2 linked regions of the Bdellovibrio bacteriovorus genome follow. The protein of the gene in region 1 binds, or shares a complex with, the protein of each later gene. Links are inferred from orthologs where the notes say so. Each region holds a gene or a part of one and is shown on either strand. Other genes may lie near its edges. The genes, in order: dnaN and dinB.

Region 1 (9,470 bases):
AACTAGCAACCCCCATTGCGAACCATAAGGTATCGAACCATGGCATGGCTGTTAGCTTAAAGATAATAATCCCTAAAATCGCGTACTTAAATACAATGATACCGATAGACAGGGCAACCAATTTCTTCTGGAAGATAAGGCTCCAGCCCCAACCCAGTAATAAAAAGCTAAGAAAGATGGTTGAGGAGCCCGCTACAAAGGAAAGCGCATGTTGCGGTGCGGAAAAAAGATGCAAAAGCAGGCCGCCAAGAACGATCACGAAGATTTGCGCTATTAAAATAGGTTTCATGGCTTCCTAGGGTTTATCGGAATCTGAATTCTTCTCATCCTCTTTTTGCAGTTTACGAAGAAGCCAGATGACTCTCCATAACCAGCCAATCAAAGCCGCAAAGGTCAAACCGACAAAGATAAGGCCTTTTGTTTGATACTTTTGATCGAGGAATTGCCCTAGGTAAAAACACCCCAAGATCAAACCGACAAGTTCAAAGCCCATGGATGCAAAAATTATATACTTCTTCATTACTTCCTAAAGCCTTTCGCTCCCGGAGCATTTTTCATGCGCTCTTGCATGCGCTTGATTCGAAGTTCGATGTATTCAGGCGGATTGTATTTTTCTTTATGGGCTTCAAGAACGGCAATGGCACTCTTAAAATCCAAATTTTCTTCATAACAAACAGCCAACGTCAGCGCGACGTTTTCTTGAATCGCCTTTTCTGGATATTTTTGAATCAGCTCTTTAAATATCTCTGCCGCTTTTGCGAAGTCTTTGCGCGCGACCAAGATATTTCCTTTTAACATCAAAGCACTAAAGCGAGTGTTCTCGTCGCCTTTCAGTTTTAAGAGTGAATCAATCTCGGACTCAGCTTGAAAAAAATTATTCTGATAGTACTGAGCACGCGCGATGTTCATCTTATATTGAGCCGCTTCGAGATCCGTGTGTGGCATCTGTTGAAGTTTGCTATATTCAATGATCGACTGCTGATAGTTCTGAAGATTATTAAAATAAATCGCAGCTATTTGTTTTTGCGACTCAAGGCGCTCTTTTTCGTCTGTCGAATGCAAAACAATGAAGTGATGATAATCAACGGCTTTATTAAAATCTTTGATCTCAAAAAATGAAATGCGCGCGGCCTCGCGAGCAGCTTCTAAGGGATATTTCGTTGGAGCATTTCTTTTGATGACTCGATCTAAATAGCTCAGGCCAATACGGTAATGTTCCTGAGCTATTTCTTTTTGGGCTTGCTTATAATCCGCCTCCTCTTGGGAAGAGCAGGCGGTGAGGGCCAACACTAAGACAATCAGAAGGCCTCTGACCATCTTAGTGCGTGACTCCTGCTGGAGTCGGCGTTGATTCTTCAGTTGCATCATCTTCTTCAACAACTGCAACACCTGTAACGGTTTCTTCTTTTTCATCGATATTGATCAAGCGAACACCTTGAGTGTTACGTCCTAGAACAGAGATGTCCGTCACTTTCATGCGGATAACTTGTCCTTTATCAGTGGAAAGAATAAGTTCCATTTTTTCCGAAACTTTCTTCGTACCGATAACAACGCCCACTTTTTCTGTCGTTTTCTGAGTGATAATACCTACACCACCACGAGATTGGATGCGGTATTCGCCTGTTTCAGAGCGTTTACCGTAACCTTTTGATGTCACCATCAAAATCGTGTCTTTCGTGTTCTTTTCTAGCACTTCCATAGCAACGACGATGTCGTCTTTAGCTAACGTGATTGCTTTTACGCCACGAGCAGTACGACCCATTTCACGTACGTCAGCTTCATTGAAGCGGATCGACATACCTTCTTTAGTCGCGATGAAGATATCACTTTGACCATCAGAGATCTTAACGTCGATAACTCCGTCTTCAAGATCCGTCGTCAATGCGATAATACCGGCTGCTCTTGGATTCGCGAAAGAATCCAAAGATGTTTTCTTAATCACACCTTTTTCAGTCAACATAACAACGTATTTGTTTTCGCTGAATTCATCCACTGGAAGAATCGCACGAACACTTTCACCACTTGCTAGCTGAACGACGTTCGCCAAAGATTTACCTTTCGAAGTGCGGCTTCCTAGTGGAAGTTTATGCACTTTACACCAGTAAACTTTACCCTTGTCCGTGAAGACAAGAAGCATAGTCTTAGTCGAAGCAGAGAATAGATCTGTTACGTAGTCTTCTTCTTTCGTTTCCATGCCTTTTAAGCCTTTACCACCACGTTTTTGCACGCGGTATTCAGCTGTTGGCATACGTTTGATAAGACCCGTGTTCGTAACAGTCACAACCATGTCTTCGTCCGCGATCAAATCTTCATCCTCGATATCATCAAGGTTTCCTTGGATTTGAGTGCGACGAGGGTCAGCGTAACGTTTTTTGATGTCTTCTAGTTCGCCCACGATGATTTTGTAAATTTCGCGAACATCGGCAAGAACGAATTTCAACCAGTCGATTTGTTTCATCAACTCGTCAAGTTCTTGGATGATTTTATCACGTTCTAGGCCTGTTAAACGTTGCAAACGCATTTCTAGAATCGCGACTGCTTGACGTTCAGAGAATTCAAACTTCGCCATCAAGGCTTCACGAGCCGTCGTCGCTTCCTTAGAAGCACGGATCGTTTTGATCACTTCTTCAATGTGATCCAAGGCTTTTTTCAAACCTTCCAAGATGTGAGCGCGCTCTTGGGCTTTTTTAAGTTCGAAGATACAACGTTTCGTAACAACGTCACGACGGTGATCAACGAATGCTTCAAGCATACCTTTTAGATCGAAAGTGACCGGTTGGTTTTTCGCATCCAAAGCCAGCATGATGATGCCCAGGCTGATTTGCATTTGCGTGTATTTGTATAGACGATTCAAGATAACGCTGGCGTTTTCACCGCGTTTCAATTGAATCACAATACGCATACCTTCACGAGATGACTCGTCGCGGATATCAGAGATACCTTCGATTTGTTTGTCGCGAACAAGGTCCGCAATGCTTTCGATCAATTTTGCTTTATTAACTTGGTAAGGGATCTCAGTAACGATGATCTCTTCACGGTCTTTGCCCGGTACGATTTCCGCAACGGCTTTCAATGTGATGATACCACGGCCTTTTTTATAGGCTTGCAAGATACCTTCACGACCGGCAATCACACCGTAAGATGGGAAGTCTGGGCCCTTGATGTGAACCATCAAGTCTTCAAGTGTACAGTCCGGCTTATTGATAAGTTCAATACAACCATCAATGACTTCGCCCAAGTTGTGCGGAGGAATATTTGTCGCCATACCAACGGCGATACCTGAAGAACCATTCACCAAAAGATTCGGGAACTTCGCCGGTAGAACTAGAGGAATCTGCAAAGAGTCGTCGTAGTTCGGTCCGAACGGAATAGTTTCTTTATCGATATCTTGCAAAAGTTCTTCTGCAAGATGAGTCATACGGATCTCAGTGTAACGCATAGCTGCCGCGCTATCGCCGTCGATAGAACCGAAGTTTCCTTGTCCATCCTCAAGTGGATATCTCAAAGAGAAATCCTGGGCCATACGAACCATAGTTTCGTAAACCGCAGAGTCACCGTGAGGATGGTATTTACCGATTACGTCCCCGACAACACGGGCAGACTTCAAGTAAGGTCTGCCAGGTCGGTTGTTCATTTCACTTTGTGCAAACAAGACACGGCGGTGAACTGGTTTTAAACCGTCGCGAACATCGGGTAGGGCACGACCCACGATAACAGACATCGAGTACTGAAGGTAGGCATCACGCATTTCCTTACTGACATCGACGCGGGTTACGCCTTTTTCTTCATTATTATTTTCCATAACTTCACCAACTTAAAAAACTAAAATTAAACGTCCAAACTACGAGCAAGAAGGGCATTGTCATGGATGAACTGACGACGCGGTTCAACCATTTCACCCATCAAGATTGAGAATGTCTCATCCGCTGCAACAGCATCATCAATGTTTACTTGAAGAAGAGTGCGGTTTTCCTTATTCAGTGTAGTTTCCCACAACTGCTCCGGATTCATCTCGCCCAATCCTTTGTAACGTTGGATGTACATTCCTTTTTTCGTAGATTCCATTACGTGAGAATAGAATTCGTTGTAGTTATCGAACTCAATTTCAGTTTCACCTTCCATGATTGTCATCGGAAGAGTGCTCACACCTTGGATATCATTCCAGATTTTACGAAGCTCGATAATTTCGGAAGAACGCAAGCTTTCAAGGCTGAATTTTGTCGTCATACGATCCGCGTAACGAACAGTGTAGATGTCAGCATAAGGTTTTCCTGTAGCTTCATCTGTTTTAACTTCGCCTTTGTACTCTGTGATACCCAGTTTTTGATTTCCTTTAATCCAATCACCCAAATCGTTCAAAGAAGTTTGGATTTTACCAGCGTCGGCGAAAGTTTTTTCGAAATCGCCTACCTTGCTTAACAAGAAATACAAAACATCTTTGTCGTACTTTTTTGAAGATACACGAAGAAGGTCATTGAATCTTTGAATGTTCAAAATCAATTGACGAAGATCGGCTTCTTTCAAGCTTTCTTTTCCTTTGATTTTGAAAGCATTCAAACCAGAGCTTAAAAGGAACTCGGTTAATGCTGCTTCGTTTTTCAAATAAGTTTCTTCTTTACCTTTTTTCGCACGGTAAAGTGGTGGTTGAGCGATGTAAACATAACCGCGCTCTAGAACCTCCGGCATTTGACGATAGAAGAATGTCAAAAGCAGAGTCATGATGTGCGATCCGTCGACGTCGGCATCGGTCATGATAATGATTTTGTGATAGCGGATTTTATCCACGTTCACGTTGTCTTTACCGATACCAGTTCCCAACGCAGAGATAATAACTTTGATCTCTTCAGAAGAAATAATTTTATCAAAACGCGCTTTTTCGACGTTTAGGATTTTACCTTTCAAAGGCAGAATCGCTTGAGTACGACGATCACGTCCTTGTTTCGCAGATCCACCGGCAGAATCTCCCTCCACCAGGTATAATTCGCAAAGTGCGGGGTCACGTTCTTGGCAGTCCGCCATCTTACCCGGCAAAGATCCACCATCCAGTGCTGTCTTACGACGAGTCAAATCACGAGCTTTACGAGCGGCTTCACGAGCACGCGCCGATTCCACACACTTAGAAATAATATTCTTAGCCACGGCAGGATTACGATCCATCCAGTCCGCAAGTTTTTCATTCACTAAGGCTTCAACGATACCTTTAACTTCGGTGTTCCCAAGTTTCGTTTTCGTTTGTCCTTCAAACTGAGGCTCACGAACCTTTACTGAAATCACGGCTGCCAAACCTTCGCGGATGTCTTCACCCTCAAGGTTTGCTTTCAAATCTTTCAGAAGGTTTTTTTCCGTCGCGTACGCATTCGTTGTACGAGTCAAAGCCGCACGGAAACCAACTAAGTGAGTACCACCTTCGTGAGTATTGATGTTGTTACAGTACGTGAAGATAGATTCCGAATAAGAATCATTCCACTGCAAAGCGATTTCTACGTCGACATTGTCTTTTTCACCTTTGAAGTAAACGACTTCATTGTGAAGAGATTTTTTAGATTGATTCATGTACTGAACGAATTCAGCAACACCGTTTGCATATTGGAAATCTTGTTTCTTTCCTGATCTTTCGTCTTTCAAAGAAATATGAAGACCCGCATTCAAGAATGCAAGTTCACGAAAACGATTTGCAAGTGTAGCGAAATCATAGATGACAGTTTCATCTTTGAAAATTTGACGGTCCGGTTTGAACGTCACTGTCGTTCCAGTTTTATTCGAAGCTTCACCTTGAGCTACTGGCGCGACGATGCGGCCACGCTCATAGTTTTGTCTCCATACGAAACCTTCACGATGAACTTCGACAGAAACACGGTCAGAAAGTGCATTCACAACAGAAGCACCCACGCCATGTAGACCACCGGAAACTTTATAACCACCACCGTCGAATTTACCGCCGGCATGAAGAACGGTCATAACGATTTCAAGAGCAGATTTACCATTTTTGTGTGCGCCTACGGGAATACCGCGGCCATCATCTTGAACTGAAACCGATTCATCGGCATTGATTGTGACGTAGATGTGTTTGCAATGTCCTGCAAGATGTTCGTCTACCGAGTTATCCACAATCTCATACACAAGATGGTGATAACCTTTGAAACCGGTATCACCGATATACATCCCTGGACGTTTACGAACGGCTTCAAGTCCTTCAAGAACCTGAATCGAGTCGGCGGAATATGTTTTTTGTTCTTCGACTGACACTGTGTACCCCTCACTGACTGCATACACCCTGGAAAACCAGAGTGAAGTTATTCATCGAGGATGTGACCATCCTTGATGCGCAAAACGGAAAGCTGATCGAGGCTGAAAGATTCAGGCAATGTGAAATCTGTCGTCGTCACAAAAATCTGCGTATTGATCTCGTGTAAGAACGTAATCAGTGCATCTCTTTTGGCTTTATCGAGTTCAGATAAAACATCGTCTAACATCAAAACCGGATAGGTTCCGTGAGCCTTCCTATGATACACAATTTGGGCCATTTTGAAAGACAATATGATGGCTCTTTGCTGCCCTTGGCTACAATAAAATCTTGAGTCTTTTTGCCCATATAGGAACACAATATCGTGCTTGTGAGGGCCTACCAGACTGGTTCCAGATGAGAGCTCCGCATCATGCAGTTCATTCATCCTTTTTTGCAGCGCAAATTGGACTTCTTCTCGGGTAAAACCCACCGCATTTTGATCCGAAATCAGGTATTCCACCGAGATATCCACAGCGTCATTTTTAGAAATGTACTGCATGGCATTATTAAAATCTTTCGAAAGACCCGCTAGAGCATTGATCCGGGCGTGGCTTAAATCGGCCGCTAAACGCAAGAATTGGGGGTTTAGAGCGTCCAAAAGGTTCTCCGTGACCGTTTTGTCGTTCAAACCCTCCAAATAGTTTTTAAGGATCTTATTGCGCGTTTTCAAAGCTTTGCGATATTCCGCGATCAAATCCGCATTTCTTCGTTCAAAGGTGATGAGTAATTCATCTACAAGTTCACGGCGATAATCCGCACCTTCCTTGATCGATGCTAAACTTTCGGGACTGAACACGACACTAGCAAAAATCTTGCGCACGTCAGTGGAAGACACTTTCTTATCGTTCAAAGTTAGTACTTTGCGACTTTTGCTTAATCCAAGTTTGAGTTTGTAGTGGAGATCATTTTGAGTAATCAGCGCTTGGATCAAAGCCTCTTGGTTATTCGAGTTGATCAAGGTGCGATTATCACTGTAGCGAAAAGAGTCTCCTTGAGAAATCAGGTACATGGCCTCAAGAAGATTTGTTTTACCTTGCCCATTTTCACCGACAAATACATTCACACGCGGAGAAAATGGAACTACTACGTCCCGGTAATTACGAAAATTAACAAGACGTAGCTTTTCAAAAATCATCAGATTCTCATAGGCATCACAACGCAAGTGTAAGACGTGTCGTTGTGAGGACGGATCAATCCAGGAGAAAGATGATCGTTCAATTCGAAATCAATTTTGTCTTGGCTCATACTCGTCAAGATGTCAGTCACATACTTCGCGTTGAAACCAATTTTAATTTCTCCGCCTGCGTATTCAACTTCGATCTCTTCTTTCGCGTCACCAAGCTCTGGGTTGTTCGAAGAAATTTCCATACGGCCGTTAGAAAGATTTAACAGCACCGCTTTGGATTTTACGTTCGCTAAAAGTGATACACGCTTCAATGAAGTTAAGAATGCTTCACGGTGGATCATTACTTTTTGCGGAAGTTTCTGTGGAATAAATTGTTGATAATTCGGGTACTTTCCTTCGATCAAACGGATCATCAAGATTGTTGATGAATGTTTCAACACGAATTGAGAACCTTCGATTGCGATTTCCACATTTCCATCAATGCCTTCCAAAATCTTTTTGATTTCGTGAAGACCTTTACGAGGAATGATAACACCTTGAGTAGCGGCCACTTTCACTTCAGAAAGCGGTTTGTTCACTAGACTCATACGGTGACCATCCGTCGCCACCATCTTAAATCCACCTTGAGGTGAAAGTTCAAAGAACACACCGTTCAGGTGGTAACGAGTTTCATCATTGGAAACAGAGTAGATTGTTTTATCAATCATCTCTTTCAGAACACCGGCATTGATGCTGATAAAACCTTGAGAGTTGTATGTTGGGAAGATCGGATATTCTTCAGCAGAGATACCGACGATTTTTGAAGTGTACTTCCCTTGCTTGATTTCCAACCAGTTGTTTTCTTTTTTGATTAAAGTGATTGGGCCTTCAGAAAGTTCTTTTGCGATTTCGAAAAGACTTTTTGCAGAGACCGCCACTTTTCCCGGTTGATGTACTTGAACCTTTGTTTGGTCTGTCAGGCTGACTTCCAAATCTGTTGCAAAAACTTTTAAAGCATTTTGATCAGCTTCCAAAAGGACGTTGATGAGAATGGGCATTGTGTTGCGCTTCTCAACAATGTTCTGTGTCTTTCCGATAAGGCTTAATAAATCTCTTTTATCAATTTCAAGTTTCATACAACCTCTTGAGCCCTCTTATTAACTATTACTATTAATATAAATAACTAGTAGTAGTAGTAGGGGCGTGGAAAACCTAACAAATCCCCTAAACCCATGTAAACACTAAAAAACACTTGTGGATAAAGACTCTGCATAAATCGTCTTAAACTTGGTTGATTTTGGGGGTAACTCGGATCCACATTTTAAGCCCCAAATTTTTCCTCAACCTTATCCACAGTCCACATTCACACGCCTGTGATATTGTGGATTCTCTGTTCTAAATCTTCGATATCTTTGGAAATATCTTGATCCGTGGATTGTAGATTCTTGACGCGTTCTAGAGCATTCATCACAGTTGTGTGATCTTTTCCGCCAAAAGCCTTCCCGATATCCACTAAAGATTTATCCAAGAACTTCTTAATCAAATACATCGCAATTTGACGTGGAACGACAATTGGCTTGGCGCGAGTAGAGGATTTAAGATCCAAAACGCGCACTTTATAATGGTCTGCTACAAGCTTCATGATCTCTTCAACAGAGATCGTGGATTGCGTTTCATGGTGCGAAAGAATGCGTTTAACAAGCTCGTGATCGATCGGAAGGCCTTGCAGTTCAGAGAACATTTTGACCTTCTTAAGATTACCTTCAAGCTCTCTGATCGAACGTTTTGAGATTCTTGCGATATAATTCACAACATCTTCAGGTAAACGAACGTTAAATTTTTCGGCTTTATAACGCAGGATCGCGATACGAGTCTCTAAATCCGGCATAGTGATATCTGCAATCAAACCGCGTTCTAGGCGAGTGCGACTGCGGTCTTCTAAACCATGGATATCTTTCGGCATACGATCGCTGGCTAAGATGACTTGCTTACGACTGTCGATAAAGCTGTTGATAGTGTGGAAAAATTCTTCTTGAACCGCTTCACCGCGTGCGATGAACTGCACGTCATCCACTAAAA
Region 2 (9,472 bases), 320 kb from region 1 along the record:
TCAGTCCGCAGAAGATTTGAAGCAGATACTGGACGATTTAGGATTAAAAAGTTTTCTCAAAGTTTCCGGGGGCAAAGGACTGCATGTGCACATTCCCGTAGCTCCCATCTATAGCTGGGATCAAATCAAATCCTTCTCGCAAACCTTGGCGCAGGAAATGGCCCACCGAAATCCTGATATGTACACAACGACTATTTCTAAGAAAGCTCGGGATAAAAAAATATTCGTGGATTATTTGCGGAACGGACGAGGCGCGACGGCGGTGATGCCGTATTCACTTCGTGCCCGAGATAAAAGTGCCGTGGCGATGCCGATTGCTTGGAAGGACTTAAGAAAAATCAAGGCGCCTGATCAATTCACTTTAGAAAAAGCTATTGAACACCTTAAACATCGTAAGGTCGACCCGTGGAAGGACTACTTTAAGTACAATCAAAAAATCTCGATCTTAAAGCCGGTCCTATGAATCCGGAACAGTTACCAAAAGAACTCACAAATCTTGTGAACTGGTCCGTCACTGAATTAGGTAAGGTGATTCAGTCCGAACTTGGAGAAAAGGGATTTGATCGTATCGAATCTTTGCGTCAATACGTGAAAACGGAGGAGGGGGAGAAGCTACACGGTCTTCTAAAAATTAAAAGTGATCTGAGTCAGCTTTCAAGACAAGACCAGTATGCTATCGCTCATTCGTTTGCTTTAATGCTGGAGCTGATCAACTCTTGCGAGTCGGCTTATCGGACTCATCGTCTTCGTGAAGACACGAAGATCATGACCGAAGAAGGGCATAGCTTCGGTCATATCATTCATGTTTTAACGGCGCACCCCACAGAATCACGCAATCCCGATATTATTTATTACTTCAAAAAGATTCAGAAACTTTTAGAAAAACACCTGGTAAACGAAGAGGAAAAGGATACGACAGAACTTTTCGCTCTACTGAAAATCACTTGGCGCATTCCCATGTCAAAACAGCGAAAACCGACTGTGATGGATGAAGCTGAATATATTTATTCTCTGGCATTGCACGAAGATGTCATGCGGGTGTTTATTGATCAAACCGCGCAGAAGCTTCCGTTTTATATTCGCTCTTGGGTTGGCGGGGATAAAGACGGGCATCCCGGCGTGAATGAAAAGACGTTACTCGGAAGCTTGCAGATGGCGCGGCAATTTCTTTTGCGGTGGATACAAGATAAGTTTTCATCCTTTATGAAGGATCTTGAGCCTTTAGCGCACACTTTCGGTAAACACCAAAGCGAGATGGAACATTTGCTAAGCTTGGCGGCATCTATTCGCAAACTGCTGACGCAATTAAAGAAAATAAGAGCTGGTGATTCCAAAAAGGTAAAAGCATTGCAAAAAAATTTAGATCAGTTGTTGGCGGACTACCAAAGATTTTTAGGTATTGAGTCTTCGGTTTTATACGAAGTTCGACTTCTGTTAAAGATCTTCCCGGGCCTCGTAGTTCCGTTAGAACTGCGCGAAGAGGCAAGTCTTGTGCATGAAGCTCTTCAATCGCCCCTGCGAAAATCGGCCATATCACGGATGCTTCAGCTGTTAGGAAAGATCGCTTCAGAAAATGACCCGCGTTTTTACGTACGTGGTTTTGTTCTAAGCCAGACGGAAAGTGCCAAGGACCTTATCGCGGGTGTTCAGCTTGTGGAAAAGTATCTGGGAAAAGCGCGGCTCCCGGTAATTCCCCTTTTTGAAAGTGCGCATTCTTTGAGCTCGAGTGTCAGTATTGTCGAAGAATTTTTAAAAAATTCTGTTCGGCGCAAGTATATCGAAAATCTATGGTCTAAAAAATTTGAAGTGATGCTGGGATATTCAGATTCGGCAAAAGAAAACGGGTCTTTTCCATCTCGTTTTTTAATTTATTCAGCGATTCGTGAACTTGAAAAAGTAATTAAGACTCATGGTTTTGAACCTGTGTTCTTTCACGGTTCAGGTGGCAGCGTTGAGCGCGGCGGAGGAAGTATTCAAGAGCAGACCGAATGGTGGCCGCATTCTGCTTTAAATACCGTCAAGATGACCGTGCAAGGAGAGATGATTTATCGCAATTACAGCTCACCTGAAATTCTTCGCAGTCAGTTGGATCGTTTAGAGTCCGCCCGAGATCTCAGTCAAAAAAAAGAAGATCGCTTTGAAAGTCCTCGTGCTAGAAAGGATCTGCTAACGCTTTCGCAATTTGTTCAACAATCCTATCAGGAACTTTTGAAAGAGCCTGCGTTCTTGCAGCTTATTGAAACGGCGACACCGTACATTTTTTTGAAAGATTTGAAGTTAGGTTCGCGTCCGGCGAAACGACAAGGAAGTGTTGATATCAAACATCTTCGCGCCATCCCGTGGGTTCTTTGCTGGACCCAAACAAGGATTCTTTTTCCAAGCTGGTGGGGGATCGGCAGTTTTTGGAGGAATTTAAATGAAGAAGGAAAGATCCACTACATTCGGGCGTTTGTGGAGTCTTCACTTTTTCGCTCTTATATAAAACTTTTGGGCTTCACCTTAGAAAAGGTGGAACTAGAAATCTTCGCGATGTACCTGCACTCCTCGGAGCTTCCTAAAGAAGTCGCTGAACAAATGGTTCAGCGTTTCACCGAAGAATACGAGCAATGTCGACTGGCGGTACGCGAAATCACCGGTGAAGAAAGTCTTTTGTGGTATCGACCTTGGCTGGAAACCAGCATCGCGCTGCGCTCGCCGCTCATTCACCCTTTAAATATTCTTCAGCTCATTGCTTTGAAAGAAAAAGATGTCACTTTGCTTCGAGAAACTGTCACCGGTGTTGCCAGTGGCATGTTGACCACGGGATAAAAAAGTATCCTGGCACTTTCTTTGAATGACGCTTTACTAGGGGTTGTACTGGTGGCAAAAAGCTCCAGACATTAAAGGGGGATTTATGGGTAAAGGCGTTATTTTAGCAGCAGCAACAAGTCTCTGTGTGATGCAGGCGCAGGCATTAACTCTGGATTCCGCCGAGATCGCCGGAAATGCCTGTGAAGCTGCAGTGGGGACTCACGAAATCCGTGAAATCGCGGCCCATCGCTTTTTAGTTCCGACGGGTCTTTATATTCGCAAAGATGAAGACAAGCGAGTGGCCCGCGGCACTTGCACTTTCGCTCTAAATCTTAAAGCCTCGGCCGGCAAAAAAATCGTCGTGTCGGACTCTCATCAAACAACAAGTCTTCGTGCATATCCTACAAACACGCGCGCTCGTGTAGATTTGGAAATCTTTAAAGCGGGAGAACAATCTGTAAAACAAACCCTCGAAGTCGAAGCTTTAGAGCAAACCTCAAAACTTGAAAAATCTTTGGGCCAACAAGGAGCCGTTGTTGAAACAAGTTGTGGTGGTTCCGCCATCCTGCGTGGAAACCTGGCGGGCACCGTGATGGGAGAGGGCCGAGGTCGTGTTTTCACCCGCGATTTGATTCTGTCTATAGAAGAGGTCGACTGCGCGAATTGATTTCTTGACCATTTTTGCCGCACAGGTTTTAAATGGGGCCTGTGGAAAATATTGTTACGGGCGTACGCGGCGTCGTTAAAATTTTAGTCTTTATCATTATCATTCTGACGTTTTTGATTTGGTCATTTGTATGCCACTTCGCTTTGCGTTCTCCGGAAAAACGTTTGAAGACGTTTTCTGCGAACGCCAAGTTCTTCAGCGGCTTGATTATCAAAGCCATGGGCTTAAAACTGCTCGTAAAAAACAAGCCTGCCGATAGCGAAAAATTTCTTCTTATCAGTAATCACATGGGCTTTATCGACATCATGATGTTAGCGTCTTGTACGCCCATGGTGTTTGTGACTTCTAATGAAATGCGTGAAACTCCATTCTTGGGTCTTCTGACTGAAATGGGCGGTTGTATCTATGTTGAACGTCGCAGTCGCACGCGCATTTTAGAAGAAATGAAAACGATCGTAGACACTCTAAAAAAAGGTTTCCGAGTCGTTCTTTATCCCGAGGCGACGTCTACTAACGGCGAAAAAGTTTTGCCATTTAAGAAAACATTGATGATGGCCGCTGCTCACGCCGGTGTGCCTATTCAACCTGTCGTCATCAACTTCCGTAAAATCAACGGCGAAGATTTCACCTTGAAATGGCGTGACCATGTTTGTTGGTATGGGGATATTCCCTTTGCTACGGCGATGTGGAGAGCCGCGACTTTAAAGTCTGTGATCGGTGAAATTGAATTCCTAGAACAAATTCATTCGACCCCCGAAGATGATCGCGGCGTGATTGCTGAAAAAGCACATGCCCTGATAGCGTCTAAGTTCGTGCCGGTAAAAGGTGTTCCTGTCGAGGAGCAGCCTCCCGCAGAAATGCAGGCAGATCCCACTTGATTTCTTAAAACACATATGTAAATAATGTGTAAATGAGGAAGATCATTCACATTGATATGGATTGCTTTTACGCTGCGGTGGAAGTGAAGTTTCGCCCGGAGCTTAAAGGAAAAGCCTTAGGTATTGGCGGTCCACCTAACACTCGCAGCGTCTTAACGACGGCGAGCTATGAGGCACGCAAATATGGCGTGCGCTCTGCCATGCCCTCCTCTCAAGCGGTTCGCTTGTGCCCGCACTTGATTTTGATTCCTCCTCATTTCGACTTATATAAAAACGAAAGTCGAAAAGTTCGCGAAATTCTTGAAAGATTCACGAACAAGATTGAACCGCTTTCCCTAGATGAAGCCTATTTAGATGTCACGGACTGCCAGCTTTTCGGTGGCAGTGCGACCTTGATTGCGCAGGAAATCCGTCGCCTTATTTATACGGAGCTAAATTTGACCGCGTCGGCTGGCGTTGCTCCGAATAAATTTTTAGCGAAAATCGCCAGCGACTGGAAAAAACCGAATGGGCAGTTTGTTATTCGTCCTCAAGATGTAGCGTCGTTTGTAAAAGACCTTCCGGTTGAAAAGATTTTCGGCGTGGGGAAGGTGACGGCGCAGAAGATGCACGATTTGGGTTTGCATACTTGCGGGGATATCCAGAAATACACCGTATTAGAGCTTCACAACTGGTTTGGATCGCGTGCTCAAGAGCTTTATGATTTTGCCCGTGGCGAAGACAATCGCGCTGTCATCACCGAGTGGGAACGAAAGTCTCTGACAGTTGAGGAAACTTTCAACCGGGATCTGCAAAGTCTTGAAGAGTGCCGCAGAGCCATTCCGACACTTTATGAAGATTTCTTGCGCCGCCTTGAAAGAGGACAATACGAAGACCGCATTCGTGGCATTGTGGTGAAATTGAAGTTCTATGACTTTAAACAAACTACGCATGAAGAAGTCGCAAGGTCTGTACCTACAAAAGAGGACTTTGAGCGTCTTTTAGAAAAAGCCTGGCTTCGCCGAAGTGTTCCTGTTCGCTTAGTGGGCCTTGGCGTGCGTTTGGGATCACAGAAGAAAACCTCGGAAGGTGGCGACTCGCCGCAACTCAAGTTCGCGATTTAATTTATAATACTTACCAACTGGTGACACTTTTTTTGGCACTCTCGTTGCTCTATTGGTCCACGGCTTAAAGCCGGTGTCATTGAGACATCGGAAAAAAGAAAGGACCACTATGAAGAAGATTATTTTATCAGGGCTTCTTATCACCACTCTATTTTGTAATACAGGCTGTGACTCTTCGGATATTGCAGCGGGAGCTATCGGCGTTGCCATCGGCATTGGCATTGGCTCCAGCCATGATGGCCATCATCACCATCATGATCGTCGTCCTCCACGTTATCGTCAATGCGGACGACATCGTTGTTGGAGCGCCGAAGTTCCAGGCTTGGTTGAAGCAAATCCAGATGTGGTTGCATTCGCTCAGCGACATCAGATCAAACTCGAAACTGCGGAACAAATTAAAGCGGCTTTTGACAAAGTTCCAACTCAAGGATTAGCGGCGTTTGAAGCTATTGGTCTGAATGAAAAAGCGATCAAGTCTATTTCAAATCGCAGCCTTCCAAAAACAGAAACAATCAAAGCCGTGGCTTTGAAATTGGATATGTCAGAGGCGCAAGCACGTGACTTGATGAAAGAAGTTGTGGCGGATTTTGATGCCGAAGCTTCTGATGTGCAAAGCGCTTACTGGCAATCTTGCATGGCTAAAGGTAAATGGAAAACGCCACAAAACATGTACTGCAAGAAAACGTTCTGGAATGGTTGCAGCCCTGAAACAGGCGCCACTCTTTGTATGTAAAATGCGATTTCAGGAAGGGCATTTACGTCCGCCCTTCCTGAAGTGTCGAAAGCCAAGTTTACCTTCACGGTAAGGTCTTCTATAAAAGTTCCATGAGTGTTTTACTGTTGGGACAATCTCTTTTTTATTTAATTACGGGGCTTTGGCCCATTCTTCACTATCCTAGTTTTGCGAAAGTGACAGGTCCTAAGACAGATGTTTGGCTTCTTTGTATTGTGGGTTGGTTTATCACAATCATCGGCGTTGTCTTGCTAGCGGCGTATTTCCTCAACGAAGTTTCAACAAGTCTTTTTATATTGGGAGCTGGCGCACCACTGATGTTGGCTGGTGCTGACATCTACTACGTCTCTAAAAAAGTGATATCGAAAGTTTATCTTTATGATGCCTTTGTCGAGATTGTGATTGTTGCCGCTTGGCTCGTCATGTGGTTTGCGGGGAAGATGACTTCCCCGTTTCATTAATGATCCAGAGCAGGCCCGCTCGGAATTTTCTTCTGATTCGATGGATTATTTTCCGCATAAGTCTTTTCCACGGCTTCAGGAAGCGATTCAACGTAAAGAGATTGTCCGGGCAATGCCAAGCGCACATTTTGGGACTGTAGTTTTTCCTGAATACCCCACAGAATATTTTGCTTTATATCCATGTGCGCATTGAAGTCGGGATTTTGCACCCAGTAAACGAATTCAAACTCGACTGAAGAAGTTCCAAGAGCATCAAGATGACTTCTTTCCAGTTCAATATCCTTTTGTTGCTTTACGATTTCGGTGATCCACCCGGGAATTTGCCGAACGATCGGAAGCGGAGTCGTGTGCGGTACGCTGAAGCGTAAAGGCACACGTCTTTTCCACATGCGTTTAAAGTTTTGAATACGGCTGTCTAAAAGATCTCGGTTAGAAAAAACCAGTTCTTCTCCAGAAAGGCTGCGCACGCGCGTAGTTTTAATTCCAATATTTTCCACGGTGCCCATCTGAGGACCCACGGTGATGAAGTCGCCGACTTCAAATGGTTTATCCAGTACTATAGACAGGGAGGCAAACATGTCTCCTAAAATATTCTGCGCAGCCAGCGCGACAGCGATACCACCCACACCCAAACCGGCAAGCAACGCACCGATGTTCACTCCCAAATTGCTTAAGCTGATAAGTAAGAGAGCTACAATCAATGTGCCTTGCAACACCGTCGTGATAATTCCCATCGCTGAAACAGTGCTTGGATTAGTGCCTGTTTTTTTCTTTAAATAATTTTCTTTCCAACGATGGATGGCAAACAATCCCCAAATCGCGATTTGAAAAGCGGTGGCAAAAACGAGCACGGCTTTTCCAAACGAAAGCACTCGATCATCAGCGCCCATGGCGTGCAAAATAGGAATGAAAATCCAGATAAAGATAACCCACGATTTGGTTTTCATCAGACACGTCGCCAGAATATCATCTAACTGGCGAGTGGTTTTAGACGTGATATAGGTGAGGCGAGGTGAAAGCGCTTTTAAGATGGCTTTGATAACCAGCGTTCCTAAGATGGCTCCAATAAATGCAAAGACCCAAGGCCACGGGCCTCCCGCAGCGGCCACCACTTGCAAGTCGTGCATCATCTTTGAGTTCTGAAAATCCTCCAACATTCAAATTCCTTTCACGTCACAAGACCTGTTTATTGCAAATCAGATCTGGAATTTGTTCAATTCTGCCGAGGCTAATGTGGGGAAAGTCAGGACAAAACTACAAAATCGCCGCGACCTCATTGTTTGCTGACAGTGTGGGGTCGAAATTCACTTTTCGCTGTGGCAATCTGTCTTTGTAACGACCGAAGGAAGAAGGTAATTATGGTCAGCTTAACCGTCGTGATATTATTTTTTGCAATGGTTTTCGCAGGCATATACTTCGTCTATAAAATGAATAGAACTGAAGCATTACACCATCGACCTCACAGTCGTAGACCGCCAAAAACTCAAAGATGATTTTACCTGAATCAATGAGCGAAGCAGATTTCTTGGAATAAGTATTTAGGAAAAGAAATTTCGGCGGCAAAAAGAGGAGCTTGAAACGCTCCTCTTTTTTTTATTTGAACTTAGAATACTTTTTTCCACTCATCTTCTTTGAAACCCACAAGATGAGTGTCGTTAGAAATAACAAACGGTCTTTTTACAAGCTTTCCATTTTCAGAAAGAAGTTTGATCGCCTCAGCTTCCGTCATATCAGAAAGCTTTTCGCTCAACTTCATCTCTTTGTACATAACACCTGAAGTGTTAAAAAGATTGCGGAGACTGCCACCACGTTCTTTCAAAGCAGCAAGCATTTCCTTAAGCTCTTTTTGCGAAGGAGCTTTATCGACAATCGGAAGCTTTTCGTATTTTACTTTTTTCGCGTCTAAAAACTTAAGTGCCTTCACGCAAGTTGAGCACTTCGCGTATTCGTAAACCTTAAGCATTGCTTTTCACCAACCAACCGCACATTTTATAAAGAATGCGGGCCCCGACGTTGCCGTCCCACTCCACTTCGTGCTCTGCCAAACCGCCCGTGGAAACTTCATTTAAGTCAAAAGCGATGATCTTGCGACCGGAAGCGTGTACTTCGCGGAACAAAAAGAATACTTGGTCGACACTCAAGCCACCTGGAACCGGAGTGCCCGTGTGAGGGCAGAAGGCTGGATCCAAGCCGTCGATATCGAAAGAGATATAAACGTTTTGCGGAAGTTCTTTGATGATGTCTTTGCAAACCTGTTCCCAAGTTTCGCCTTTAAGCAGGCGGCGTTTTAGTTCCAAGTCATAGAATGTTTTAATGTCTTCGCGTGAATTGCTGAAGTCGTATTCTTCTTCGCAGAAATCACGGATGCCGACTTGAACCAATTTCTTTGGTTTCTTCGCGTCTGTCATCACGTTGTACATGATCGAAGCGTGGGATTGGTTAAAGCCTTGATAACCTTTTCTAAGGTCCGCGTGCGCATCAATGTGCAAAACACCAAAGTCGCCTTTGAACTTATCGCTCACAGCACGGATCGCTCCAAGGGGCGTGGAGTGGTCGCCTCCCACGAGGCCTAAGAGCTTTCCCTTTTTCAAAACGTCAGAACATTGATCATAAACCCATTGCGACATCTCTTCGCAGGCCTCGTTCACCTGGGCTGCCAGAGAGTTCATTTTCTTTTCGTCGTCGCTCAAGTTTGTGCGCATTTCGATAAGTTCTTGGGCCACGGCTTTGAATTTGTCGTTCATCGCGCAAAGATCTTCCGGGAAGTCGCGCATGTGGTAACCGACCTCATAAGCTTTGCCGACTTCGATATCGAAAAGGTCGATCTGTTCGCTGGCTTG

Evidence for each region.
Region 2: the proteins of dnaN (region 1) and dinB are in contact, whole or in part, in a solved structure (PDB 1OK7), measured with the Escherichia coli proteins. The link is inferred for Bdellovibrio bacteriovorus from one-to-one orthologs.

Annotation. Positions count from the first base shown.
Region 1 is NZ_LUKD01000001.1:1,465,402-1,474,871, reverse strand. Bases 6,475-9,470 are described here. They hold dnaN (DNA polymerase III subunit beta), read right to left. Parts: upstream 8,528-9,470; coding sequence 7,421-8,527; downstream 6,475-7,420. Other genes in these bases: dnaA (chromosomal replication initiator protein DnaA), read right to left, coding at 8,755-9,470; recF (DNA replication/repair protein RecF), read right to left, coding at 6,475-7,421. In the rest of the region: AZI87_RS07080 (hypothetical protein), read right to left, coding at 1-289; AZI87_RS07075 (AtpZ/AtpI family protein), read right to left, coding at 296-520; AZI87_RS07070 (tetratricopeptide repeat protein), read right to left, coding at 520-1,317; gyrA (DNA gyrase subunit A), read right to left, coding at 1,319-3,802; gyrB (DNA topoisomerase (ATP-hydrolyzing) subunit B), read right to left, coding at 3,829-6,246; more of recF, read right to left, coding at 6,294-6,474. UniProt on the Escherichia coli protein: Confers DNA tethering and processivity to DNA polymerases and other proteins. Acts as a clamp, forming a ring around DNA (a reaction catalyzed by the clamp-loading complex) which diffuses in an ATP-independent manner freely and bidirectionally along dsDNA.
Region 2 is NZ_LUKD01000001.1:1,782,267-1,791,738, forward strand. Bases 3,405-6,402 are described here. They hold dinB (DNA polymerase IV), read left to right. Parts: upstream 3,405-4,367; coding sequence 4,368-5,438; downstream 5,439-6,402. Other genes in these bases: AZI87_RS08610 (hypothetical protein), read left to right, coding at 3,405-3,457; AZI87_RS08615 (lysophospholipid acyltransferase family protein), read left to right, coding at 3,499-4,335; AZI87_RS18115 (hypothetical protein), read left to right, coding at 5,548-6,171; AZI87_RS08630 (hypothetical protein), read left to right, coding at 6,264-6,402. Outside these bases: ligD (DNA ligase D), read left to right, coding at 1-463; AZI87_RS08605 (phosphoenolpyruvate carboxylase), read left to right, coding at 460-2,808; more of AZI87_RS08610, read left to right, coding at 2,894-3,404; more of AZI87_RS08630, read left to right, coding at 6,403-6,632; AZI87_RS08635 (mechanosensitive ion channel family protein), read right to left, coding at 6,629-7,789; AZI87_RS08640 (arsenate reductase family protein), read right to left, coding at 8,236-8,595; AZI87_RS08645 (agmatinase family protein), read right to left, coding at 8,588-9,472. UniProt on the Escherichia coli protein: Poorly processive, error-prone DNA polymerase involved in translesion repair and untargeted mutagenesis. Copies undamaged DNA at stalled replication forks, which arise in vivo from mismatched or misaligned primer ends.